DNA from 3 places in the Pantoea sp. X-Soil-ISGK-421 genome. Region 3 is predicted to be linked to each of the others. Evidence: predicted binding sites of a transcription regulator. Region 3 holds the regulator's gene; each other region holds the start of a gene.
What was found. Region 3 encodes LexA, which represses DNA repair genes until DNA is damaged. Its sites were predicted from a motif close to TNCTGTATGTACATACAGNA; they were not measured.
Positions count from the first base shown of each region.

Region 1 (6,068 bases), 2.8 Mb from region 3:
CGACACCGGCGATATCGTCAGCTTTGATGAAGGCGGGTTCTGCCAGATTCAGGGCCGCGCGAAACGCTTCGCAAAAATTGCCGGTGAGATGGTGTCGCTGGAGATTGTTGAGCAGATTGCGCTGAAAGCCTCCCATGAGAAGCAGCATGCGGCGTCGCTGCGTCCGGACGGTAATCGCGGTGAAGCCTTGGTGCTGTTCACCACCGACAGCGAATTAGCTCGCGATACCTTGCTGAAAGCGGCGCGTGAGATCGGTGCGCCGGAATTGGCGGTGCCGCGCGATATCCGCATCATGAAACAACTGCCGATGCTGGGCAGCGGCAAACCGGACTATGTCAGCCTCAAGCAGCTGGCGGAACAGGAGCAGGCATGAGCCAGGCGTTAAATAAGGATGCACCGCTAATGTCACGGAATATGCTGGCGGTGATTGTGGCGCAGTTCTTCTCGGCATTTGGCGACAACGCGCTGTTGTTTGCCACGCTGGCGCTGCTGAAAAATCAGTTCTACCCGGACTGGAGTCAGCCGATCCTGCAAATGCTGTTTGTGGCGACTTACATTCTGCTCGCGCCGTTTGTTGGGCAGATGGCGGATAGCTTTGCTAAAGGTCGGGTGATGATGTTCGCCAACAGCCTCAAGCTGCTGGGGGCGCTGATTATCTGTTTCGGCTTCAATCCGTTCCTTGGCTACACGCTGGTGGGGATTGGTGCGGCGTCCTATTCGCCGGCGAAGTACGGCATCCTGACGGAAATCACCCGCGGGGAACGCCTCGTAAAAGCTAACGGCTTAATGGAAGGGTCGACCATTGCGGCGATTCTGCTGGGTTCGGTAGCGGGTGGTATTCTGGCGGACTGGAACCTGGTGGCTGCGCTGGTGGTGTGTGCCATGACGTACGCAATGGCGGTGGTAGCGAACCTCTTTATTCCGCGCCTGACGGCGGCGCGTCCGGGACAGAGCTGGTATTTTGGCGCGATGCTGCGCAGTTTCATCGCGGCGACCAAGTTGTTGTGGCGCAACGGCGAGACGCGTTTCTCGCTGCTCGGCACCAGTTTGTTCTGGGGCGCGGGCGTGACGCTGCGCTTCCTGCTGGTGCTGTGGGTGCCGGTGGCGCTCGGCATCAGCGATAATAAAACCCCAACCACGCTGAATGCGATGGTGGCGATTGGCATTGTCATCGGTGCGGCTGCGGCGGCAAAACTGGTGACGCTGCAAACCGTGCGCCGCTGTATGCCGGCGGGCGTGTTGATTGGCGTGATGGTGGTCGTGTTTGCGTTGCAACAGAGTTTGCTGAATGCCTATCTGGTGCTGATGCTGATTGGTGCGCTGGGTGGTTTCTTTGTCGTGCCGCTCAATGCGCTGCTGCAGGAGCGTGGTAAAGCGTCCGTGGGTTCGGGTAACGCGATTGCGGTGCAAAATCTGGGTGAAAACAGCGCGATGCTGCTGATGCTGGGTTTGTATACCGTGGCGATTAAGCTGGGCGCACCTGCGGTGGCAACCGGCGTGGGATTCGGTGCGATTTTCGCCGTGGCGATTGCGGTGCTGTGGTGGAAAGCGCGGCGGTAATTGTGCGGTAATTAAAAAGGTCGCCATGAATGGCGACCCTACGGCAGAATTTGTAAGGTGCGCATTAATGCGCACCTGGTTTCAAGGGGCAGGATAAGTAAACTGGCGATGAATCGCTTCCAGTTCCTCTAACACATCAGCGTTCAGCGTCAGATTGAAACTCTCAACGTTAATCTTAAGTTGCTCCAGCGTGGTGGCGCCCAGCAAGGTGCTGGCGACAAACGGCTGTTGACGCACGTAGGCCAGCGCCATCTGCGACGGATCCATATTGTGCTTCTTCGCCAGCTCAACATAGGCGGCAATCGCCTGCTGAGACTGATCGCCGCTGTAGCGGGTAAAGCGACTAAACAGCGTATTGCGCGCACCGGCTGGTTTCGCACCGTTCAGGTATTTACCGCTCAAAGTACCAAAGGCCAGGCTGGAATAAGCCAGCAGCTCGACGCCTTCATGCTGACTGATCTCCGCTAAACCTACCTCGAAGCTGCGGTTCAGCAGGCTGTACGGGTTCTGGATGGTGACGATACGCGGTAGCTCGTGCTTTTCAGCCAGCTGCAGGTAACGCATCACGCCCCACGCGGTTTCGTTCGACACGCCAATGTAGCGAATCTTACCGGCACGAACTTGTTCGGTCAGCGCTTCCAGCGTTTCCAGCAGCGTCACGGGGACACTGGAATCGGTGTATTGATAGCCCAGCTTGCCGAAATAGTTGGTTTGGCGCTGTGGCCAATGCAACTGATAGAGATCGAGATAATCGGTATTCAGGCGTTTCAGGCTGGCATCCAGCGCTTCGCGGATGTTTTTGCGATCCAGCGCCTGGTTCGGGCGAATTGAGGCATCCGCACCGCGTACCGGGCCGGCCACTTTGCTGGCGAGGATGATTTTGTCACGGCTGCCGCGCTTCTTCAGCCAGCTACCAATGTACTGTTCGGTTAATCCCTGGGTTTCCGGGCTCGGCGGCACCGGATACATTTCCGCGGTATCAATCAGGTTAATGCCACTGCTAACCGCGTAATCAAGCTGTGCGTGGGCGTCGGCTTCGCTGTTCTGCTCACCAAACGTCATGGTTCCAAGCCCCAGCTGACTCACTTCCAGCGTGCTATGGGGAATACGGTGATAGTGCATTTGCCGGCATCCTTTTTTCATTATGAAAGGGAATGTTGTGTCCTTTGGGACTATAGCGTGTGAAGCGGCGCGGAAGGAAGGGGGGAAAGTTCGGGAAATCGCCTGCACAAGGGGAAAACATGTGCAGGCAAGGCAATTTGGCACTTAACGCTCAATGATGGTCGAAACCTCGTCACCATTGATCTGCATCTGATGGCCTTTCTCATCGGTGTACTGTACCAATCCAGTCTCTTTATCGATGGCGGGTTTGCCATCGGTCATGATCATGCGGCCATCTTTGGTCGCCATGACGTAATCACTGCTGCAACCACTCAATAACAGCGCAACCAATCCTAAACCCACTGCACTTACCAACCCTTTCATTCTTATCTCCTTCTCGCGACTTCAACAGCAAAAGTGTAGTAATAAATGCTTTCGTCGTTAGGAGTAATCGCATCATTCCTAAAATTATCGGCAGCAATATGCATTTACAGTAAAAAATGTCGCGCCAAAAGTGGGCCGGTAAAGCTCTTCTTTAAATAAAAGCCGCGCGGCAGCGTCATAATCGGCTCGCCGTGTTCCCCGATGGCTTCGGTTAATGCTTTGCTGTTGGCGGCTTTAGGGCGGATTTGCAGCCACGCACCGTGACGGGCGGTGATGCGCTCAACCTGGCCAAGCACAATCATATCCATTAACTCTTCCCAGTCTTCCCGCAACTGTTGTTCCTCTTCTTCACTGGGATGCCATAGCAGCGCTGAACCAACACGACGCTCAGCCAGCGGCAAGGCACGATCGCCTTCGATCGGAATCCACAGCACGCGTGCCAGTTTGTGCCGCACATGGCTGGTTTGCCAGGTAACGCCACTATTGCCGGTTAACGGCGCGACACACACGAAGGTGGTCTCCAGCGGTTTGCCTTGCGCATCTACCGGAATGGTCTTCAGCTCAATACCGAGATGCGCAAAATCCTGTTCGGCTTTGCTGCCCGCACTGGCACCTAAATGCAGCTCTAACAACATGCCGACCCAGCCTTTATCGCGTTTCAAATCGGTGGGTATCGGCAGGTTTAGCTGTGCCGCTAGCGCGGCAAAGGTCTGGCCTGCCAGCTGTTGTGCTCGTTGCAGTAATTCCGCTTCGTTTTCGGGTGATGACGGCAATAATGCTGAAGAGTGCATGCTAGAACTCACATTGGTTAAAGAGTGAACAGTGGAGGCTGACTGAGTTTGTCCACATGGCAATTAGGTGAATAACTGTGATAATAGCATGATTAAGAATGGTTTTTTATTCCAATAGAATGGGGCCATCCGATGCTGTGGCCAGGTTATCCCAGCTTGTTATCGACAATGAACAGGTGTTGAACCTAGTTATCCACAGAAATGTGGGGTAACCCCCTTTTCTCAGACACCTGTTTCCATTTACAGCCTTGACTTTCGCGTTTTGAACGCTTTTTTTCCTTTCTTTGACCAGGTTTAGGTCATTCTCTGTGGATAAAAACGTCATTGGTGGATCTTTAACCGATGACAGGCAAGTGGAATGAATCTGCAAAGGATCTTTTCATCGCCTGAGTTTCCATTATTTTATATGTGTATGAAATTTAATGTTTTATTTTATCTGGCGACGAGGGTTTTTGAGAATGTTCTGTAATGGTTATTCACGTCATTCCCGTGTTCTGCACAACGCTATCCACAGAAAAAGTGAATAAGATCGCCCATAAATCTCACTCGCTGTTTATAACTTGGCTAATCTCTGTGAGTTATCCTGTTTTTATTCTGCTTACACCCCGGTATCCAGTGGTTTACCGCCTGTAAGGAGTGTGAAACAATCAGGCTATTCAAATTTAGCTTTGAGGTAGTCCAGTGATCGATGATGATGGCTACCGCCCGAATGTTGGTATCGTAATCTGTAACAGGCAAGGACAAGTGTTGTGGGCCAGGCGCTTTGGACAGCACTCCTGGCAATTTCCTCAGGGAGGCATCAATCCGGGTGAAACTGCTGAACAGGCAATGTATCGCGAACTGTTCGAAGAAGTGGGTTTACACCGCAAAGATGTTCGAATACTTGCTTCAACCCGAAACTGGTTACGCTACAAGTTGCCAAAACGTTTGGTGCGTTGGGACACAAAGCCGGTGTGTATCGGCCAGAAACAAAAGTGGTTTCTTCTGCAGTTGATGTGTAGTGACGCGGAAATCAATGTGCAGCACAGCAGCACGCCCGAGTTTGACGGTTGGCGCTGGGTTAGCTTCTGGTATCCGGTGCGTCAGGTGGTCTCTTTCAAGCGCGATGTTTACCGCCGCGTGATGAAAGAATTCGCTGGCGTGGTGATGTCGATGCAGGAGAGTGCGGGGCAACGTAATAACGCTGCCCAACGACGTAAAAGAGGATAGGCCACGCCCTTTATGCTCACTCAGTTACGCGAAATAGTAGAGAAAGTGGCGAGTGCTCCACGTCTGAATGAAGCACTCGACATTCTGGTAAACGAAATTTGCCTTGCGATGGAAACCGAGGTTTGCTCGGTTTATCTCGCCGATCACGACCGTCGTTGCTACTACCTGATGGCGACACGCGGGCTAAAAAAGCCGCGTGGTCGTACGGTTACGCTGGCGTTTGACGAAGGCATCGTTGGCCTCGTTGGACGCTTAGCAGAGCCGATCAACCTCGCCGATGCGCAAAGCCATCCCAGCTTCAAATACATCCCTTCTGTTAAAGAGGAGCGTTATCGCTCCTTCCTCGGCGTCCCGATTATTAGCCGCCGCCAACTGCTTGGCGTGTTGGTTATCCAGCAGCGCGAACACCGTCAATTTGATGAGAGCGAAGAGTCCTTCCTCGTCACGCTCGCCACGCAAATGGCAGGATTGCTGTCGCAGTCGCAGCTCGGTCAACTGTTTGGTCAATTCCGTCAGACACGCGTAAAAGCGATCGCTGCTTCGCCTGGCGTGGCGGTCGCGCCGGGCTGGGTGGACGAAACCCAGCCGCTGCTCGATCAGGTTTCCGCTGCGTCCACGCTCGACGTGCAGCGCGAACGCGAGCGTCTGGTGCTGGCGATGGGTGAGGCCGGCAACGAATTTCGCCGCTTCAGTAAACGCTTTGCTGCCAGCGTGCAGAAAGAGAGCGCGGCGATCTTCGATCTCTATTCGCATCTGCTTACCGATGCACGCCTGAAAAAAGATCTGTTTGACGAGATCGAACGCGGATCGGTCGCCGAGTGGGCGGTGAAAACGGTGATCGAGAAGTTCGCCGAGCAGTTTGCCAATCTGCAGGATCAATATTTACGCGAGCGCGCCGGCGATTTACGCGTGCTCGGTCAACGTCTGCTGTTCCACCTTGATGATTCCCTGGTCGGCACCAATGCCTGGCCGGAACGCTTCGTGTTAGTCGCCGATGAACTCACGGCAACCACGCTGGCGGAA
Region 1 covers NZ_AP035979.1:3,209,974-3,216,041, reverse strand. The annotation lists gene aas (bifunctional acyl-ACP--phospholipid O-acyltransferase/long-chain-fatty-acid--ACP ligase) at 1-373, shown strand, start outside; gene lplT (lysophospholipid transporter LplT) at 370-1,560, shown strand; gene AC6I8K_RS14950 (NADP(H)-dependent aldo-keto reductase) at 1,642-2,682, opposite strand; gene AC6I8K_RS14945 (YgdI/YgdR family lipoprotein) at 2,827-3,045, opposite strand; gene mutH (DNA mismatch repair endonuclease MutH) at 3,150-3,836, opposite strand; gene rppH (RNA pyrophosphohydrolase) at 4,518-5,045, shown strand; gene ptsP (phosphoenolpyruvate--protein phosphotransferase) at 5,058-6,068, shown strand, end outside.
Region 1: the regulator LexA is predicted to act here: its motif matches at 4,065-4,084, upstream of mutH (DNA mismatch repair endonuclease MutH).

Region 2 (6,068 bases), 1.0 Mb from region 3:
CAATCAGCATAAACGGCGTGTTACTGGCGGCATTTTGCAGCAGGCTAACGCTTGCTTGCTCAACGAAGGGATTATAGAACCACAGATTTTTGCCATCAGAAATAATTACGCTTTCGTCCGGCGCAGTCATATGCCAGTTAAACAAACTTGGACGCTTGACCCACAACTCGCCTTCACCATCCTGCACGTTGGCACCACTGCCATCAGTGACTTTCTGACTGAAGCTGGCGTGGAAGCTGTTCACCTTATTAAGACGCTGTTGCAAATCGCTGGAAGCATCCGCCAATACTGATGCGGAAACAAAACTGGCCAACAGGCCGCAGGCAATAACGCGTAATTTCATCTGATTCGATTCCTTATTCATTGTTTCCCGACACTTACAACATTAAACGTAGTTACCGCCCTGTCACTTCGACAGGAGAAAAAGCCGAAAGCTCCCTAAAAGATGGGGATCGACCAACAGATAAACAATGGGCCAGTGTTAACTGGCCCATAAGTGAACAATTGCACGCGAAAAATTACATTTCGTGTGGCGGCGGTGACAGGACTTCGCGGTTGCCATTATGGCCCGGTTCAGAAACGATGCCCTGCGCTTCCATCTGTTCGATGATACGTGCGGCACGGTTATAACCGATACGGAACTGGCGCTGAACCCCAGAGATTGAGGCACGGCGTTTTTCCACCACGAAAGAGACCGCTTGATCAAACAGCGGATCCAACTCTTCATCACCCATCATACCGCCAGCCGCGCTATCACTCTCTTCTCCAGCTGTGATGCTTTCGATGTATTGTGGGCGACCGCGTGCTTTCCAGTCCTGAACTACCGCGTGGACTTCCTGATCGCGGACAAATGCACCGTGCACACGCACCGGCATTGAGGAGTTTGGCGGCATATACAACATGTCACCCATCCCCAACAGTGATTCCGCGCCGCCCTGATCGAGGATGGTGCGTGAGTCAATCTTACTGGAAACAGTAAAGGCGATACGCGTTGGGATGTTGGCTTTAATCAGACCCGTGATGACATCAACCGACGGACGCTGAGTCGCCAGCACTAAGTGAATACCCGCCGCACGCGCTTTCTGTGCCAGACGTGCAATCAACTCTTCGACTTTCTTACCTACCGCCATCATCAGATCGGCAAATTCGTCGACCAGCACCACGATATAAGGCAGTTTTTCCAGCACTGGCGGAGTGGTGTCCATGCTGTCGCCCGGCTTCCAGAACGGATCGGGAATGGGTCGGCCCATCGCAGCAGCCTGCTCAATCTTTTCGTTGTAACCGGCAAGGTTACGCACACCCAGCGCGGACATTAGCTTATAACGCCGCTCCATTTCACCCACACTCCAGCGCAGCGCATTCGCAGCATCTTTCATGTCGGTAACCACTTCGGTCAGCAAGTGCGGAATACCTTCGTAGACTGACAACTCAAGCATTTTCGGGTCGATCATGATAAAGCGGACTTCTTCCGGCGTAGCCTTATACAGCATGCTAATAATCATGGTGTTAACGCCAACCGACTTACCGGAACCGGTGGTACCGGCAACCAGCAAATGAGGCATCTTCGCCAAATCAGCGACAACCGGCTGTCCTGCGATGTCTTTACCCAATACCACGGCAAGCGGAGAAGGATTTTCACGGAATTTAGGGCAATCCAGAACTTCGCGTAAATAAACGGTTTGACGGTGTTTATTGGGCAGCTCAAGGCCTACGTACGGTTTGCCAGGAATGACTTCCACCACACGCACCGCAACAGCTGACAAAGAACGCGCCAGGTCACGCGACAGGTTGGAGATACGTGAAGCTTTCACGCCAGGAGCCAGATCAAGTTCGAAGCGGGTGATAACCGGGCCAGGCGAAATACCAACAACTTCCGCCTTCACACGGTAATCAGCCAGTCGAGCCTCAACCAGTCGCGCTGTTTGCTCAAGCGCAAACATATCCACCGGCTCTTCTTCTGCCGGTGGTGACGTGAGTAAGTCCAGCGTTGGCAGCGGTGTAGTTGGTTTTTCCAGCGGCTGTTCATGGCGAACCAGGAACGGATGGAACAAGCTGTCCTGCACGGGCGCAGCGGGTTTCACTGGTGCAGGCGGCGCCGAATAAGCTTCCTGCTCCGGTGATGACCATGGGCTGGATTCAGCACTTAACGAAGGCAGTGATGCTGGCTGCGGCGCAGCTGGCTGCTGCCATTGCGGCGGCGCTTCAGTTTCCGGCTCTGGCTCTGGCGTTGCCGATAGGGTAAAGAGCGGCTCACTTGGCGTATCGTCAACCAAATCTTTCATGGGTGAGAAATCAAAAGCAGAAGAGGTGTCCAGATTAAAGACTGGCGCCTCTTTCACTTCAGGCTCGTTATAGCGTTGCTGCTGCTGATCGGCGAACTGACGTGCGAGTTGAGCTTGCTGTAGCGCCTCTTCATCTTCGGGCTCACGCGCATCCTGCCAGCTTTCACCGTAGCGATTCTGCTGCTGTGATGCGAAGGCTTCGCGCAGTTGTGCTTCCTGTAATTCAACATCATCCTCTTGTGAAGGAGCGCTGTAGGAAGCGGTTACTTCGGGTTGTTGCTGTTCAGCATCTTTGGCCTGCTCTTCCGCCATTCGTTGAGAAGGCAGTTTGATGCCGTAAGATGCCAATTCACGTCTTGTTGGCAACTTAACTTTGTTGGGACGCGGCAGCTCTGGGCCAATGCCCTGCTTCACCTGCGGGTTGTAATCACGCTCAGGCACGATATCAAAGGCAGGCGAATACGCTGTTGATGCACTCGCCGCTTTTACCGCGCCGGCGGCAAGTGATGCGGCAGCGACGGTATTAATTGTTGCTGAAGACGACGCAGCATCCTGCCAGTTGCCCATGCTCGGCCCCTCATCGTCATCAGCAGGCGAGAACGGAGAAGATGCTGGTTCATTTGGCACTTCAAAGCGATAAAGTGGCGTAGAAGATTGCGCGATCGGCTCAGGCGCGACAGCAATAGGCTGAGAATTCGGGATCGACTGAACCGTTGTCTCGGCAAAACCTGGCGTAACGGTAGGTTCCACTACTGCGCTTGCCGCAGGCTGCGCTACGGCAGGAGTCTGCTGGGCGGCTTGCGTGGTAACAGCAATCGCAGCGGCAGTGGCAGCACTGGCTTTCGCCAGCAGTGGATCGTCACCTAACGCGTGTGTAACGGGGTCACTAACCTTACGCGGTTTTGCTAACAGCACATCATCGTCTTCATTAGCCGACTGTGCAGCATGCATTGGAGGCGCGACCTTTTCAGCATGATCTTCGTCGTCGTACTCTTCTTCCTGCCAGGGTTCGTCATGCCGTGAACGGTTGCTGGCGAAGGTCAGAACACCCATCACCACGCCGCCGATCTTCTCGGCAATCGTCAGCCATGACCAACCGGTATAGAGCGTGATGCCTGCAGCCCATACGCAAAGCAGCGTCAAGGTGCCACCAGCCGAACTGAACCACGGCGCCATGGCATTGCTCACCAGGCTGCCAATCACGCCGCCTGAGGTAAAATACCAGATGTCATCAACGTTGAGTGCTGCAAGGCCACAAGTGGTCACCACCAAGGCCAGCACGCCAATCAGGCGCAAACCTACGGCAAAGTAGTCGATGTAATCCTGACGATCGCGTTGACGGAAGGTGATCCAACAGAGGCCAATAATGACGGGAGGAATGGCATAGGCCATCACGCCAAAAATGAACAACAGGGTATCTGCCAGCCATGCGCCAACGCTACCACCCAAATTATGGATAGGCTCATGCCATGCGGTTTGTGACCAGCTTGGATCTGAAGGGTTGAAACTCACCAATGACACCATCAAGTAGATGGCGAACAAGGCCACAAGAATGAGCAATGCTTCCAGCAGCCTACGTCCACTGCTCAGCGGTTGTAACGAAACGTCTTTATCTTCTGTATATTCCTGGCTCAAGAGAACTCTCCAGGTGCCTGTAAAATAAGAAGGCAACAACGTCGGGCATGCCCGACGTTGGTCCTGTATGAATTCACAGGAGTGTACCTAAATCCTGCAAGCTTTGCACCTGCCCTGCACTAACGGGTTTTGATCACCAGACGATTGCTCTGTTTGACCTCTTCCATCACCACATAAGTGCGGGTGTCATTAACGCCCGGCAGACGTAGCAAGGTTTCCCCCAGCAGTTTACGATAGGCGGACATATCCGGTACACGGGTTTTCAGCAGGTAGTCAAAGTCACCGGAAACGAGGTGACATTCTTGAGTTTCCTCAAGTTTTTGCACTGCGGCGTTAAATTGCTCAAACACATCCGGCGCACCACGATTCAGAGTAATCTCAACAAATACCAGCAGTGAAGCATCCAGATAGTGGGGATTGAGTTGCGCGGTGTAACCCAGAATGAAGCCTTGACGCTCAAGGCGACGCACGCGCTCAAGACAAGGTGTTGGCGATAATCCAACACGCTTTGAAAGCTCGACATTGGAAATACGACCGTCTTTCTGCAATTCATTCAGAATGTTTCTGTCGATACGATCTAAATCTTTTCCGGGGCGTTTCTTATTGTCTACCATTATTATTGTCTCTCTTAATTCCTTCCCTTTACCTGCCACACCCTGAAAACGCTCATTGTTCAGGGCCTTACTGAAGTGAAGACCATAAGCCTGTGCAGTAACGCTACCATCCGTATGACGCATGTTGTCTGTCCACATCATGCGTCATTACCAATGTCAGGCTGAGTTTATTCGGCTAAAAAGCCCAAAACAGAAATGAAATTCTGTTTTGAATCGCTAAATATTCTCTGCTTCTCCCAATGTTTTCGCAAAAGCGCAGGCGATTGTCAAAGTAAAACATCCAAATTCAGTACAAGATGCCAGATAGAGTTCTGGGTTGCTGTTTTTAAATGAGAATTTTAGTGCTGCTGCACCACTATTTGCCGAGCTTTGCCCCCTTTTGGCGCACACCGCGTGCAAAATCTGCACTCATCGTCTACGCCGCTTGCAGCGATTGTTAACAAAATTGCTGAAGCCTTTTTTTGCGGCGTTAATTTCCCTACAATCAAAAACTATGTTGTCAGAAAAAAATTGAGGAACGCATGAGTACGGCCAAACACAGTAAGCTGCTCATTCTGGGCTCCGGCCCTGCCGGTTACACTGCTGCAGTTTATGCAGCGCGCGCCAACCTGAATCCGGTGCTGATTACCGGACTGGAGAAAGGCGGTCAACTTACCACAACCACAGAAGTGGAGAACTGGCCAGGCGATGCCAATGATTTAACCGGTCCCGCGTTAATGGAACGCATGCAGGAGCATGCTGAGAAATTCAACACCGAGATCATTTTTGACCACATTCATACTGTCGATTTGCAGAACCGTCCGTTCCGTTTAATCGGCGACAGCAGTGAATACACTGCCGATGCTTTGATTATTGCAACAGGCGCTTCAGCGCGTTACCTCGGTCTGCCATCAGAAGACGCTTTCAAAGGCAAAGGTGTGTCCGCTTGCGCTACCTGCGACGGTTTCTTCTACCGCAACCAGAAAGTTGCCGTCATTGGTGGCGGTAACACCGCTGTTGAGGAAGCGCTTTATCTGGCGAACATTGCCGCTGAAGTGCATTTGATTCACCGCCGCGACAGCTTCCGCGCTGAAAAAATTCTCATCGACCGTTTGATGGAAAAAGTGCGCAATGGCAACATCGTGCTCCACACCGATCGCACGCTGGACGAAGTGGTGGGCGATCAGATGGGCGTAACGGGTTTAAAACTGCTGTCTACCAAAGGTGAAGCAGCTGAATCACTTGACGTCGCTGGCCTGTTTGTCGCCATCGGTCACAGCCCAAATACCGCCATTTTTGATGGCCAGCTGGATTTAGAAAATGGCTACATCAAAGTGCAGTCCGGTTTGCATGGTAACGCTACGCAAACCAGCATCCCAGGCGTGTTCGCTGCCGGTGATGTAATGGACCACATCTATCGTCAGGCGATTACCTCTGCAGGAACCGGTTGTATGGCTGCATTGGATGCTGAGCGTTTCCTTGATGGACTGGTTAAAAACGATAAGTAAGTTGTTAATAACCTGATCATAATCGTCTAAAGGCGGCCAGTTTTGGTCGC
Region 2 covers NZ_AP035979.1:1,410,972-1,417,039, reverse strand. The annotation lists gene lolA (outer membrane lipoprotein periplasmic chaperone LolA) at 1-343, opposite strand, end outside; gene AC6I8K_RS06525 (DNA translocase FtsK 4TM domain-containing protein) at 519-3,917, opposite strand; gene lrp (leucine-responsive transcriptional regulator Lrp) at 4,037-4,531, opposite strand; gene trxB (thioredoxin-disulfide reductase) at 5,053-6,018, shown strand.
Region 2: the regulator LexA is predicted to act here: its motif matches at 3,979-3,998, upstream of AC6I8K_RS06525 (DNA translocase FtsK 4TM domain-containing protein).

Region 3 (6,068 bases):
ATCAACATCACCCGCCAGCGTGAATGGCCCGTTATTCCAGGAAAGTCCGGTAGTGACCAGCGGGCGAATTTGGTAAGTATCGCGGTAGCCGTTCACCTCTTTGGTGTCGATATCACGCGAAATCAGGTTCTGGCCCGTAACACCCAAGGTCCAGTTATCGCCGAAATCGGTGGCAATACCGGCATCCATGTTAAAACCGGTATCGCTGCTACGATAGCGGCTGCTGTTGATGTCACTCTTGTCGTAGTTGTAGATACTGGCGGTGTAGTTATACAGCCAGGTTTTCTGCAGCTTTGGTGTTACGCCAATCGAGACTGGATGGCCTGCAACCGAGAACTCATGCGCGACTGACACACCATAATCGGTGACTAGCGCAGCCAGGCCGTTAGCGCTGGAACGCAAGTTATCCTCATCGCCCGGAACAGGAATTCGCGTGCCGTTGGCAACAGCCCGCAGGTAGGCAATATCACTGTCTGCGACGTTGGCGCGTACGATCGCACTGCCGTAGGCTTTAGTAATAAAAGCAAAAGGTAACGTTTCATTCGGGACGGTGACGGCCAGCGCCACACCTGCATTTGCATGGGCTTTATTGCCGCGCAGATCGCTGAGCTGATTGGCCATATCGCCTGCGGCGGCCTTCAGTTGCGGATAACCATTGAGGTAATCAGCAAAGGTCAGTTTATCGATTACATCCTGATAACGATCGACGGTATCGGTAATGTCATCGACCCGATCAATTAATTTGTCTTTATCGGTAACCTGCGCGCCCGCTGAAGGAAAGATGATGCTGACGTTATCTTCAGGCTGCGCTTTGGTCATCAATGCGGGGTTAGCCAGCACTGCTGAACTCCAGGTAGAAGAAGCTACGCCCGTACCGCCCATTGCGTCGTTACGTGCGTCATACCATGTACCTGCTGCCAGCGCTGAGGAAGAAAGAAATACTGCATTCAAACCAACAAGATAAGCTACTTTTTTGTGCCTGAATAATGTCTTCACCATGAGCCTGCCATCACCTTTAAAATGTCGCTGAATCACTCACCGACTGAAAGTTTAGTTAGCCGCTATTCTGAACGCTGGCTAACGCTTCATTGCTGTGAATTGAAAGGAAATAGCACTGCTATTCGCAGAATTGGATGCGTAAGCACCACTCCGCTGTTTTTATATGCAGAAAAATTACTAGTGGGTAGTTTGATACCAGAAATTACTTAAGGCCTTTTGAACCATAGCCGCTAACCAGGTGAGTTGCAACGCAAAAGCCTGCTACCGTTACGCTGTCTGGCGGGACGCTTTTTTACAGGTTAAATCGTTGAGGCAACATTAGCGGGCAAAATAGGCTGATAATTTATTGATTGATGAGAATTTTCTTGCAGATTTTAAGGATAATAAGCAATCACAGCAGGGCAAAAATTTGTGTGATAAAATAACATCACCTGCTACCCGGAGAATGCTTATGTCTAACCTCACGCCCGAACAACTTCTTACTCAGGCAGAATCACTGTGTCTTGACCGCGGCGTGCGCCTCACCCCTCAACGCGCCGAAGTGTTGCGTTTGATGGCAGAGCAGAATGGTTCGATAAGTGCTTACGATTTGCTGGATCAATTACGCGTCAGTGAGCCCCAAGCTAAGCCCCCCACCATTTACCGCGCGCTTGATTTCCTGTTGGAACAGGGGTTCATTCATCGTGTTGAGTCGAATAACAGTTATGTGGTTTGCCATCATTTTGATGAGCCGGCACATACTTCGGTAATGCTGGTGTGCGACGGTTGCGCGGCGGTGAGCGAAAAACATGCTCATGGCGTAGAAAAAACCATAGCGGCGCTGGCAGATCAGGCGGGATTTTCACTGCGTCATACGGTGATTGAAGCTCATGGCTTGTGTGAGAATTGTGCAGAGGTTGCGGCTTGTACGCATCATGAAAGTTGCGAACACAACCATCAGGTTGAAGGTAAAAAACGGGTGAGAAAGGCGTAATGGGCACTTCCATGTGCCGACCCGATCATAACGACCGGTGGGTAGGAGCATCATCCGTAATAGGGGAAATCGACTACCAGCGGTAATCTTTGTTGTGGGTTTCCCATTCTTTCACTTCGGTCTCTGCTTGGTCTTTCGCATACCCGTAGCGTTCCTGGATTTTACCGACAAGCTGCTCGCGTTTACCTTCGATTACGGTCATATCATCATCCGTAAGCTTGCCCCACTTTTCCTTCATTTTACCTTTGAACTGCTTCCAGTTTCCGCTCGCTTCGTCTTTGTTCATAATAATCCTCCACTTCATCCTGAGTGAGATAGATATATTGCCTGCCTATCAGGCGATATACCCACACAACGCGCTACTCATTTGCGCCGTATAAGGTAATTGTAGTAGCCGTTTCGTAGTTTGCAGAGAATTACAGATTAATCTGTAGTTTACGCTTCGCTTATTTAGGCATTGAACCAGCTATTACGTTGCCAGTGCCCACGCCAGATTACCCACAGCGAGAGCCCACGTAACGCGAGAAATACCGTCACCGCCAGCCATAAACCGTGGTTGCCCAGCCACGGCAGCGTCAATAGTGACAAGCCATAGCCGATTGCCGCTATCACCATGCTGTTACGCATTTCACGGCCACGCGTTGCGCCAATAAACATGCCATCCAGCAGATAGCACCAAACACCAACCAGCGGCAGAATCACTTGCCAGATAAGGTAGCGATCGGCCATTTCGCGCAGCGCTTCCAGTGAAGTCAGCATCGCCACTATCTGCGGACCCGTAAAGGCATAAATCAGCGCAAATATCACCGCAACAAAACAGGCCTGACGGCAGGCCGCATGCCAGATAAGCAATAATCGACTGCGATCTTTGGCCCCAACGGCCTCACCGGAGCAGGCTTCAACTGCGTAGGCAAAACCATCCAGCGCGTAAGCAGTAAAAGTGAGGAACATCAGCAGTACAGCATTGACCGCTACCACATCCGGTCCAATACGCGCACCAAGAATCGTGAGCGAGGCAAAACAGATTTGCAGCATTAAGGAGCGCAGCATAATGTCGCGATTAAGGCGGAACAGCCGTGCCGCATCGCCGCGCCAGCTGCTTTTTAGCAGAGTAAAGTGGATACCGCGCATTTTCAGCACACGCGCCACCATCCACAGCCCCACGCCCAGCGTGACATATTCTGCCAGTGCGGTTGCCGCCGCCGCCCCGGCCACGCCCCAATGCAGTTTGAGGACAAACAGCAGATCAAGCAGGATGTTGACCAGATTGCCAATGATCAGCAGCACCATCGGCGCACGTGCATACTGCACGCCCAGCAGCCAGCCGAGAATCACCAGATTGGCTAAGGTCGCAGGCGCACTTAGCCAGCGAATCTCAATGAATATTTTCGCCTGGTGTTGCACTTCCGGGCTGCCACCCATCAAGGCTGCAGCCAAACTGCTTACCGGCGTCCGCAGCACCATAAACAGCACACCAAAAACCAGCGCAATCAGCAGCGGTTGCGTTAAGGCGCGCGCCAGCGCGGTTTTATCATTAGCACCAAATGCCTGAGCGGTGAGTCCGGTCGTGCTCATGCGCAGGAACAATAGGAGCATAAAGATGAAGCTGGTTGCCGTCGTGCCAACCGCGACACCGCCCAAATAGATAGGGCTATCGAGATGACCAATAACGGCAGTATCCACCACGCCCAATAACGGGACGGTGATGTTTGAAAGGATCATCGGCAGCGCCAGCCGCCAGAGCGTTTTATCTGAAGAGGAAAACAGCTGCATTCGCCCATTCCGTTGTTTGCGGTAATCAGCGTAATGGCGCCAGAGTGAGCCGCAGAAAGAGTCACAGAGAAGTAAAACAGCAGACTGCGGTTAGCGCATGATACGCCACCGCAGTGGGTGAGGCTCAGAAACTGATTAGAGCCACTCGCCGTTGCGCACAATCCCGACAGCCAAACCTTCAACGGTTAGCGACTGCTCACGGGTATCAACGACAATCGGCTGAAAATCGGTATTTTCTGGCAGCAGATGAACAATCGCACCCTGCTTTTTCCAGCGTTTCACGGTGACTTCATCATCAATGCGCGCCACTACAACCTGGCCGTTACGCACTTCCTGAGTTTTATGCACCGCCAACAGATCGCCATCCATAATGCCAATGTCTTTCATCGACATACCGCTCACGCGCAACAGAAAATCAGCGCTCGGTTTGAACAGGTTAGCATCCACCTGGTAGTGGGCTTCGATGTGTTCCTGTGCCAGCAAGGGCTCACCGGCAGCGACGCGGCCAATCAGCGGCAGACCTTCGCTCGATTCTTCTTCCATCAACAGGCGAATCCCGCGCGATGCGCCGGAAACAATTTCAATTACGCCTTTACGCGCCAGCGCTTTCAGATGCTCTTCAGCAGCATTGGGCGAGCGAAAACCCAGTTGCGCAGCAATTTCCGCACGCGTTGGCGGCATGCCCGTCTGGTTAATATGGTCGCGAATCAGGTCATAGACCTGTTGCTGCCGTGCAGTTAACGCTTTCATCCCGCCCCCTGGTTGTTTATACAGTCGCTGTGAGTATATACAGGTATTGGCGAAATGAAAACCGTAACAGAGGGAAAAATCAGCGGTTTGATGAATCTGGAATCCCTATCTCAAATGCGTCCAGAGCAGCGCGATCCAGACGAACAGAGCCAGTAAGATAGTCAGTAATACGGCAGCCGATCCCATGTCTTTGGCACGGCCCGCGAGCGGATGTTGCTCTTGACCAATGCGGTCCACCACCGCTTCGATAGCGCTATTAAGGATCTCAACGATGATAACCAGCACCACCGAGCCAATCATTAAGATGCGGGCGATGGTATCTACATCCAGCCAGCAGGCCACAAGAATAGCCACCAGCGCGGCAACGGCTTCCTGCCGAAATGCGGCTTCGTGCTGCCATGCGGCGCGTAACCCCTGCCAGGAATAACCGGCGGCTTTCACTATTCTTACTAAACCGGTGACGTTATTTGCCATGTCTATGGAACCCTTGAACTATTTTGACGTCAATGTGAGGGCAGTTTGAGGCGGCAGAGCCACAGACCTTCGCTGCGCTTTCTGGTATGCTTGCCGCGCTTTGCTAACAAGAGGCTTAAAGTTGTCTATGTCAGGTTGGCGTAAACTCTATTACAAATTATTGAATTTACCACTCTCTATTTTGGTAAAAAGTAAGGTCATTCCGACCGATCCCGTCTCTGAGCACGGGATCGATCCGACACGTCCTGTGATGTATGTTTTGCCTTATGATTCAAAGGCTGACCTACTCACGCTGCGTGCTCAATGCCTGAAACATGATCTGCCCGATCCGCTGGCTCCGCTGGAGATCGATGGCACCCTGCTGCCGCGTCACGTGTTTATTCACGATGGCCCACGCGTCATTCCCTATTTCGTGGCAAATCCCGAATCGGTAAAGCTGTTCCACGATTATCTGGATTTGCACCGCAGCAACCCGCATCTTGATGTGCAAATGCTGCCGGTTGCGGTGATGTTTGGTCGCGCGCCGGGACGTGAAACATCCGGTGAGTCCACGCCACATCTGCGTATTCTCAATGGTGTTCAGAAGTTCTTCGCTATTTTGTGGCACGGCCGCGACAGCTTTGTGCGCTTTTCGCAAACCGTTTCGCTGCGCCAAATGGCGACCGAACACGGCACCGATAAGTCGATTGCGCAGAAGCTGGCTCGCGTGGCGCGTATTCACTTTGCCCGCCAACGTCTGGCCGCAGTCGGTCCGCGTCTGCCTGCGCGTCAGGATCTCTTCAATAAACTTTTGCAGTCCAAAGCGATTGAAAAAGCGGTAGAAGATGAAGCGCGCAGTAAAAAGATTTCCCATGAGAAAGCCCAGCAGAATGCCATTGAAATGATGGAAGAAGTGGCGGCGAACTTCTCTTATGAAGCCATTAAAGTCACTGACCGCGTGATGGGATGGCTGTGGAGCCGCCTGTATCAGGGCATCAACGTTCATGGCGGTGAGCGCGTGCGTCAGCTGGCGCAGGATGGTCATGAGATTGTCTATGTGCCGTGCCACCGCAGCCACATGGATTATCTGCTGCTCTCCTACGTGCTTTATCATCAAGGA
Region 3 covers NZ_AP035979.1:375,879-381,946, reverse strand. The annotation lists gene AC6I8K_RS01710 (conjugal transfer protein TraF) at 1-999, opposite strand, end outside; gene zur (zinc uptake transcriptional repressor Zur) at 1,451-1,972, shown strand; gene AC6I8K_RS01700 (CsbD family protein) at 2,046-2,258, opposite strand; gene dinF (MATE family efflux transporter DinF) at 2,423-3,745, opposite strand; gene lexA (transcriptional repressor LexA) at 3,881-4,495, opposite strand; gene AC6I8K_RS01685 (diacylglycerol kinase) at 4,601-4,969, opposite strand; gene plsB (glycerol-3-phosphate 1-O-acyltransferase PlsB) at 5,097-6,068, shown strand, end outside.